Regions from separate parts of the Bacillus sp. PK6-013 genome, predicted to be linked through region 2. Evidence: riboswitches for the same ligand, from Rfam matches in the RefSeq annotation. Region 2 holds a riboswitch; the other holds the start of a gene.
The links. Region 2 has a riboswitch for S-adenosylmethionine ahead of M1E03_RS15415 (bifunctional homocysteine S-methyltransferase/methylenetetrahydrofolate reductase). Riboswitches for the same ligand answer to the same signal wherever they lie in the genome.

Region 1 (4,212 bases), 240 kb from region 2:
GCATCAGAGTCTGCCGCACATCCCGCGATCATTCCCGCAAGCAGCAGTAAAATGATAACAAATGTGAACTTTTTCATCATAGCTGTCTCCCTCTCTGTTTATCTTCTTCTCAATTTTTTGGACAGAACGTTTCCGGATGTCTGCAATCCCTGCACAACGATGACGAGAATTGCAACCGTGATGATCATCGTCAGCGTGTCAAACCTTTGGTAGCCGTATGTGATCGCCAAATCCCCAAGACCGCCGGCGCCTATCGCACCAGCCATCGCCGACGCTCCGACCAATCCGACCGTTGCCACCGTAAAACTCAGCACAAGCGAACCGAGCGCTTCCGGAATCAGAAACCGGAAGATGATCTGCCGCGGAGTCGCTCCCATTGCTTCAGCGGCTTCAATGACTCCCGGATCGACTTCAAGCAGAGAGTTCTCGACGAGCCTTGCGATGTAAGGCCCCGCATAAAAAGTCAGGGGAACAATCGCTGCCGATGTGCCGATGGACGTCCCCACAATCAGCCTTGTCACCGGAATTAAAGCAACCATCAAGATGATAAACGGAACGGACCGGAAAATGTTAATGATCATATTGACAACCGTAAAAACTGCCGGATTTTCAAGCAGATGCCCCTTCCTTGTGACAACCAGCAAAATGCCGAGCGGAATGCCGATCACGCTTGAAAATAAAAGCGAGAAAACCGTCATTTGAATCGTCTGAACCAGTGCGTCAATGATTTGGTCATATGTAACAAGCATGCTTATACCTCCCTGATGCGAATGTTTTCTCTGCGGATATATTCGAGCGCCCGCCCGATTTCACCGTCTTCCCCCTGCAGTTCAACCGTCATACTGCCAAACGGAATTCCCTGAAGCTCTGTAATCGTTCCGTGCAGAATGTTGACTTCTACGTCAAACCGCTTTGCCACTTGCGAAAGAAATGGCTTCCCGGAAGATTCGCCGACAAATTGAAGCTGGTAGAGATGCTTCACATTTAATTTTTGAATCGATTCAGGTATCTCGTGGTCGATGGCTGATTTGACAAAGCTTTTGGCCGTTTCGGTTTCCGGCGCGGAAAACACGTCAAACACGCTGCCTGATTCAATGATCCTTCCTTTTTCAATGACCGCGACTTTGTCGCAGATTTCTTTTGCCACATTCATTTCATGAGTGATCAACAAAATCGTGATGTTATATTGTTCGTTGACGCGCTTCAGCAGCTTCAAAATATCGCCGGTCGTCTGCGGGTCAAGCGCGGATGTCGCTTCATCACAGAGCAGAACCTCCGGATTTGTCGCCAGCGCCCGGGCAATGCCGACGCGCTGCTTTTGGCCGCCCGACAGCTGATCCGGATAATCGCGGGCTTTATCCTCAAGTCCGACAAAATGGAGCAGTTCCGTCACTTTTTGCTTGATTTCGGCTTTCGGTGTTTTGACAAGCGCGAGCGGCTCAGCGACATTAGCGAAAATCGTCTTTGAATTTAACAGGTTAAAATGCTGAAATACCATGCCGATCTTCCTTTTAACAGCTCGAATCTCAGCTTTCGACAGAGACATTAAGTCTCTTCCGCCGACGAATACCTTTCCGGCCGTCGGTTTTTCAAGGAAGTTCACACAGCGGATCAGCGTGCTTTTCCCTGCGCCGCTGAATCCGATGACGCCGTATATTTCCCCTTTATCTACATGAAGGTCGATTCCATTGAGCGCATGAACCTTCTGTCCGCCGCTTTCATAGACCTTTTCAACGCCTTCAAATGTAATCATGATGATCTTCCTCCTCTTTTTGGCTAACAAAAAAGGCTCCCTCTTAAAAAATAAGAAGAAGCCTTAGACGACACGAAGTAAATAGAGTGGTCCGCTCTCTTCTTATCTTCCAAGCCCGTACGGCTTGTTGGATGTGGCACAGTATTCTGCTGTATGCAGAACCCGCTGCCGAGGCTTCATAGGGCCAATTCCCTCCGCCTCTCTAAATAAGAAGTGTTGATGCATGAAGTTTTACCTAACTTTACAGCTTCTTCGAAATGTTGTCAATCAGAATTGTGAAAATTTCAAAAACCCGCTTTTTAATGCTTTATTTTTCGCCCTGATTATTAAATTTCACTTTTTTTAAAAAAATTGTGTTTAGCAGTTGTAATTTCGCTTAAACACTGGTAAAGTAAAGGTAATTATTTTTGTTCGAACTATCTTTAAGAAGAAAGTTTTGTAAGAGTTTTCGTCTTGGAAGTTTGTTTTAGAGCAAGAATAGTGAATTTAAGCGTTATCGCTTTAGGAGGAAATTTCATGCTAGAAGGTAAAGTAAAATGGTTTAACTCTGAAAAAGGTTTCGGATTCATCGAAGTTGAAGGACAAGACGATGTATTCGTTCATTTCTCTGCTATTCAAGGCGAAGGCTTCAAAACTTTGGAAGAAGGCCAATCTGTATCTTTCGAAATCGTTGAAGGAAACCGCGGACCACAAGCTGCTAACGTAACAAAAGCGTAAGCTGTGAACCGCTGATCTTCATACAGGACTGCTGACCGAATGTCAGCAGTCTTTTTATATTTAAAAAAAGCCTGACGCCCGGAAAACCGGCGTCAGGCTTTTTTTGCGAAAACCGCTTATGAAGCGATGTCTCTTTTTGTGAATGCACCAAAGGCGAGCACATGAAAAACGATAAAATAGACAGCCAGCACCACAATCGAGAATCCCAGCGTCATGTCTGAAACAAGCGGAGATCCGTCAAAGTATTGAGTGAGATCAGTGTTGGCAAATAAGATGTATTTCACCCAATCAAATTTCGTTGCGAGCAAGTTTGTCACCGTTCCGCCCATTGCCAAAAGGAAAATTGAAATACCTACGGCAAGCGAGCTGTTTCTGAAAACAGCTGAAATCATAAAGGCCATTGTCGCCATCATCAAAAGCGATATTGAATTCAGCAAATAGCTGCCGGCCAAGTGCAGCAGCAGGCTTTTTTCTTCAACGGTTCCATCGGCGTACGCCAAGTGAACCTGGCTGCCGTCGCCTGCCCCGAATAAAGCAAGGCCTGTGATACCCGCGCTTGCGAACAGAATGAAAAGCAAAGCCAATGCAAAAAGCAGAACTGTAAAATATTTTGCCAGCAAGATTTTAAAGCGGCTGATCGGCCTGATGACAAGCAGCTTCACCGTTCCCCAGTTGAATTCATTCGCAACGATTCCCGCAGCCACCGTGATCACAAACAGACCGAGGAGAGGAATGTTGCCGCTCGCGTCGCTGATGAACGACAGGGCCGAATAGTCCCCGTCTTCCGGCAAATCGTGCTTGATTCGATACTCATTAATGGCGGTCGACCGTTCATAGCTTTTTTCAAGTGCCGGATTATTGACCCCTTTAAGTTGTTCTTTCATATCTTTATTTTCCTGCATCAATTCTTTTTTCCAGTCCGGGTTTTGGTCTGTCTCTCCGATCGTCTTTGTGAGAACGCCCAGCCCGATGGCAGATAACAGCAAAATCGCAATCATGACATATGTGCCTTTTCGATTAAAAATTTTGATCCATTCATTTACGATGAGATTAAACATGCTGAGCTTCCTCCTTCTCTGCGGTGATTTCCAGGAACCGGTCTTCCAGCGATTTGTTCACAGCCTTCACTTCATATAGGCGGACACCGTTGTCTGACAAGTGTTTGATCAAATCAGGCACTTCATCCTTTTGAAGGCTGAGCTCTATCCCGCCTTCCGCTTCGTCAACCTTCATCTTTTTGAAGGCAGCCGCTTCCCGCATCAGAGCCTGATTGTCATCCGCTTGAATATAATAGCGCTTCTTTTCATCCCGAGCGGGTCCGTGCACATGCTGAATATCCCGGAGCTTTCCGTTCTGGATAATGGCGATCCTGTCGCACATCAGCTCCATTTCTGAAAGCAGGTGGCTTGAAACGATGACCGCCATACCTCTTTCTCTCGTCAGCTTTCTTAAATGATCGCGAATTTCCCGGATACCGGCCGGATCAAGCCCGTTCGTCGGCTCATCGAGAATCAAGAGCTTCGGATCGTGCAAAAGGCTTTGGGCCAGGCCAAGCCTTTGTCTCATTCCTAAAGAATACGTTTTGACCTTATCGTTGATCCTGTTTTTCAATCCGACAAGCTCGACGATTTCGTCAATTTTCTGTTTCGTCACGCCTTTCGTCATGCGCGCGTATTGCTGAAGGTTTTGATAGCCCGTTAAAAATTTATACAGTTCCGGATTTTCAACGATCGCTCCGATAT
Region 2 (4,212 bases):
TCGGACAGTTTGATGCCGGGGATTTCGTTGTGGATGAATTCCGCGTTGCGGCTGCTGGTCAGCGGCATGACGCCGATATAGATCGGTGTTTCAAGATGCTTTGTTTCTTCGTGGATTTTGATGAGCTGCTCCTCTGAATAGACAGGCTGGGAAATGAAATAGTCTGCGCCGCAGGCGATTTTTTTCTCAAGCCGTTTCACCGCTTTGTCAATGTGTCTGACATTCGGATTGAAGGCGGCCGCCACTGAGAAATTTGTTTTCTTGCCGAGCGGTTTACCTGAATATGACAAGCCTTCGTTAAACTGTTTGATCAGGCTGATCAAATCGAACGATGTCAGATCATAGACGGAAGTCGCTCCCGGAAAGTCGCCGATTTTCGACGGATCGCCGGTAATCGCCAGCACGTCTGACAGCCCCAGTGTATCGAGCCCCATTAGATGGGACTGCAGGCCGATCAGGTTGCGGTCTCTGCATGTAATATGGATCAGCGACCTCATATCGAGGCGCTGTTTTAAGAGCGCGCCGCAGGCGACATTGCTGATCCTCGGTGTGGCAAGCGAGTTGTCCGCCAATGTCAGTGCATCGATTCCGGCTGATTTAAGCTCTTTAGCGGCGTGCAAAAATTTCTCAAAGTTTAATTGTTTTGGAGGATCGAGTTCGACGATAATGGACCGTTTTTGCTTGGCCAGATCGTCGAGAACGGGCTCTGTCCTTTCGTTTTGAACAGCAAGCGCCGCTTTCTTTCTGATTTTCACGTGCTTTTCGGTGACTGGAGGAAGCCCTTTGACTGCCTCAGCCATCGCCCTGATGTGGTTCGGCGTGGTTCCGCAGCAGCCGCCGATGATCCGTGCGCCTTGATTGCGGAATTCCTCCGCGCTTTCCCTGAAATATTCATCATCTGTCTCATAAACAAGCCTGCCTTCGACAAGGGACGGGAGGCTGCTGTTGGGATAGACGGAAAGATAGGCGTCTTCTAAAAGCGGGACTTCTTCAAGCGCTCTGATCATATGATAAGGGCCGAGGCGGCAGTTGATGCCAACGACTTCTGCGCCGAGGGATGCCAGCTGCTTCAGACCGTCCGCAAGCGGGGTTCCGTCCTGAAGAACGCCCTCTTCGTGCATTGAGACATTCAAAATGATCGGCAGCTCTGTTTCCTTTCTGGCAATCTTTAAAACTTCGCGCGCTTCTTCTAAATCATAATAGGTTTCGAGCAGAAGTCCGTCCGGCTGCTCATTTAACAGAAGATAGAGCTGTTCGCGGAAGCTTCTTTTAATGTCCTCGAGAGAATACGAGTTTTTGTTGAACGTCCGGATTCCGCCGAGCGTACCGAGAACATAAGCAGAACCGGCGGCGGAGCGGGCGAGACGGACCGCTTTTTCGTTGATTTGTTTTGTTTCGTCTTCGAGCCCGTATCTGGACAGCTTGATGAAGTTTGCGCCGTACGTGTTCGTTTGAATGATATCGGCGCCGGCCTGTACATACGCTTCGTGGACGCGTCTCACTTCTTCGGGCTTGGAGATGTTCAGTTCCTCAAAACACCTGTCGATCCCGTAGGAATACAGAAGTGTGCCCATTGCGCCGTCCGCGATTAACGTTTTGCTTTTTATATCCTCCAAAAAACCCATCGTTTTCCCCCTTAAGCATTTTTGATAAACAAAAAAGTCTTCTGTGAAGCAGAAGACTTTTCATCGACATTGTCCGTCTTCTTATCTTCCAAGCAGACTGCTTGCTGGATTTAGCACCTTGGTCATGAATATTCATTCACCGGTTGCTGAGGCTTCATCGGGCCAGTCCCTCTGCCTCTCTTGATAAGAACAGCTATTTAGTTTCTATTGATTACTTTTACTCAATTTACCGAAAATCGGGAGAATAATCAACAGTAAATTAAGAATTTATCGAAAATTTATAAATTGGACATCAATCGGCAGGTCGGCTTCCCTCACCATCGCGATGATTTGCTGAAGGTCGTCTTTATTTTTTCCGGTTACGCGGACTTGATCATCCTGCACTTGCGATTTAACTTTCAGACCCGATTTTTTTATCAGGTTATTGATTTTTTTCGCGTTTTCTTTGTCGATGCCCTGAACTAGTTTTCCGCGCTGTCTGACCGTGCCGCCTGAAGCGTTCTCAAGCTTTGAGTATTCGATGTTTTTCGTCGGGACGTTCCGCTTGATCAGTTTGCCGACAAGCACGTCTTTCAGCTGGTTCATTTTAAATTCGTCGTCCGATACGAGAACGAGCTCGTCTCCTTCGAGTGTGATGCTGCTTTTTGACCCTTTGAAATCATAGCGTGTGCCGATTTCTTTGAGAGCGGTCTGAATTGCGTTTTGAACTTCAGGCAGTTCAACCTTTGAGACGATATCAAATGAGCTTTCTTTCGCCATGTGAAAACCTCCATCCATTTTACTTATGAGTCAATTATAGTAGAATAAGGTGAAACTTCCAATATCGAGCGGTTTGCCTGGCCGCGATCCGGCAATAATTTTAACATTGGAGGAATAATAAGAAAAAGAAAAACAGGCGGATAAGAAAGGAAGAAACAGTATGAAACCAGGACAGCAGCTAACATTGAAAATAGATCATAAAGCCGATTACGGTTACTTTTTGACGGACGGCGAAACGGCGGTCCTTCTGCATCAGAGCGAGATCACGGAGGATATTGAAGACAGAGAAGAGGTCGATGTCTTTTTATATGTCGATCATGAAGATCGCTTAGCGGCTACGATGAGAAAGCCGATGATCAGCGCTGAACAGTACGGCTGGGTGGAAGTCGTTGATGCCGTCAGCGGCATGGGGGTTTTCGTCGATGTCGGGCTCTCGAAGGACGCCCTCGTTGCGACAGAGCATCTCCCGCCGTATGAATCAGTATGGCCGCAAAAAGGGGACAGGCTGTACTGTATGCTGAAAATCACGGGGCACGGAAGGATGTTTGCCAAACCGGCGCCGGAGGATAAGATCAGCGAGCTGTTTAGTGAAGCTTCACCCGGTCTGATGAATAAAGAGCTCACCGGAACGATCTACCGCTTGATCGCATCAGGCTCTTTTATGATTTCCGAAACCGGCATCAGAGGCTTTATCCATTCTTCTGAGCGAAAGGAAGAGCCGAGGCTTGGGGAAAAGCTGACCGCAAGGGTGATCAAAGTAAAAGAAGACGGTTCTGTTAATCTGTCGCTTCTGCCAAGAAAGCAGGATGCCTTGTCGGTTGATGCAGAACAAATTTTGACTTATATGAGAACGAGAAACGGCGCGATGCCGTTCTGGGATAAAAGCGACCCTGAGGATATCAAAGAGCGCTTCAACATGAGCAAAGCAGCATTTAAAAGGGCGCTCGGCTATCTGATGAAACAGGATAAAATCTATCAGGAAGAGGGCTGGACATACGAGAAAAAATAAATATGAGGCGGCGTCCGATGAGGACGCCGCCGGTTTTTTACAAGTGATCAGGCTTCTTTGATTCCTGGTGTTTACCGGCTTGTCTGTTCTTTTCAGCGAGCCGGTTTTTCTGCTGGTTGACGGCGTTGTTGTCAACTGGCTTTTTATCATCATCTTTCATGAGGAAGCACCTCCTGTCAAAATGTCGCTTTTAGCTTGCACACTGCCGGCGAAACTATGTACTCTCCCAACCGCGATGTTTTTTGCCGGGAAGTTTATGCCTCCTTGTACCGCCAGCATACACATATCATAAGACCCAAAAAAAGGAGACTTGGTATGAAACATTGCTGCTCAGTTTACATTCAAAGTGTTTCGGCAGGAGGAGTCGTCAATTTTGGCGGTGCGTTCAAAATTTGTCCGATCACAATGGAAAAAGTGGTCGAGGGGTCTGGAGGTCCTGATGTCGCGACAGCGGCTGCCGGTTTTCTTGATGGAGCGCTTACACCGGCCGCCGCTGAAGGAACAGTCACCGAAGACAGCTGACGAAGAAGGCCTGCTTTTATCAAGCAGGCCTCAGCGTGTCGACAAACCCTCGCATTCGTTGTCAGGCCTGCGCGTCGGTGCTCACGAATTGCAACATTCGCTCCGCTCCGATGCTCGGCCTTCCTAAACTGCAAGGGTTTTCAATCACGCTGATAGGATGACAAAATCCCAAAACTAAGAGCCGTTTTGGGATTTTGTCAACAATCTAAGGCCTGCTTTTATCAAGCAGGCCTCTGTTTTACCTTATCTTTTGTCTTTCCCCGGAAAAAAGACCGCCAATGTTCCGGGGCCGGAATG

Region 1: it holds a riboswitch for S-adenosylmethionine, as region 2 does, so the genes downstream of both, M1E03_RS16560 (methionine ABC transporter ATP-binding protein) here and M1E03_RS15415 (bifunctional homocysteine S-methyltransferase/methylenetetrahydrofolate reductase) in region 2, are expected to answer to the same signal.

The regions. Positions count from the first base shown of each region.
Region 1 covers NZ_CP096417.1:3,271,354-3,275,565, forward strand. The annotation lists gene M1E03_RS16550 (MetQ/NlpA family ABC transporter substrate-binding protein) at 1-77, opposite strand, end outside; gene M1E03_RS16555 (methionine ABC transporter permease) at 99-749, opposite strand; gene M1E03_RS16560 (methionine ABC transporter ATP-binding protein) at 752-1,753, opposite strand; SAM riboswitch class I at 1,853-1,966, opposite strand; gene cspB (cold shock-like protein CspB) at 2,270-2,470, shown strand; gene M1E03_RS16570 (ABC transporter permease) at 2,587-3,528, opposite strand; gene M1E03_RS16575 (ABC transporter ATP-binding protein) at 3,521-4,212, opposite strand, start outside.
Region 2 covers NZ_CP096417.1:3,031,267-3,035,478, reverse strand. The annotation lists gene M1E03_RS15415 (bifunctional homocysteine S-methyltransferase/methylenetetrahydrofolate reductase) at 1-1,625, opposite strand, end outside; SAM riboswitch class I at 1,704-1,815, opposite strand; gene M1E03_RS15410 (YajQ family cyclic di-GMP-binding protein) at 1,893-2,384, opposite strand; partial or broken gene M1E03_RS15405 (CvfB family protein) at 2,525-3,393, shown strand; gene M1E03_RS15400 (DUF3941 domain-containing protein) at 3,431-3,553, opposite strand; gene M1E03_RS15395 (spore germination protein) at 3,709-3,915, shown strand; gene M1E03_RS15390 (DegV family protein) at 4,159-4,212, opposite strand, start outside.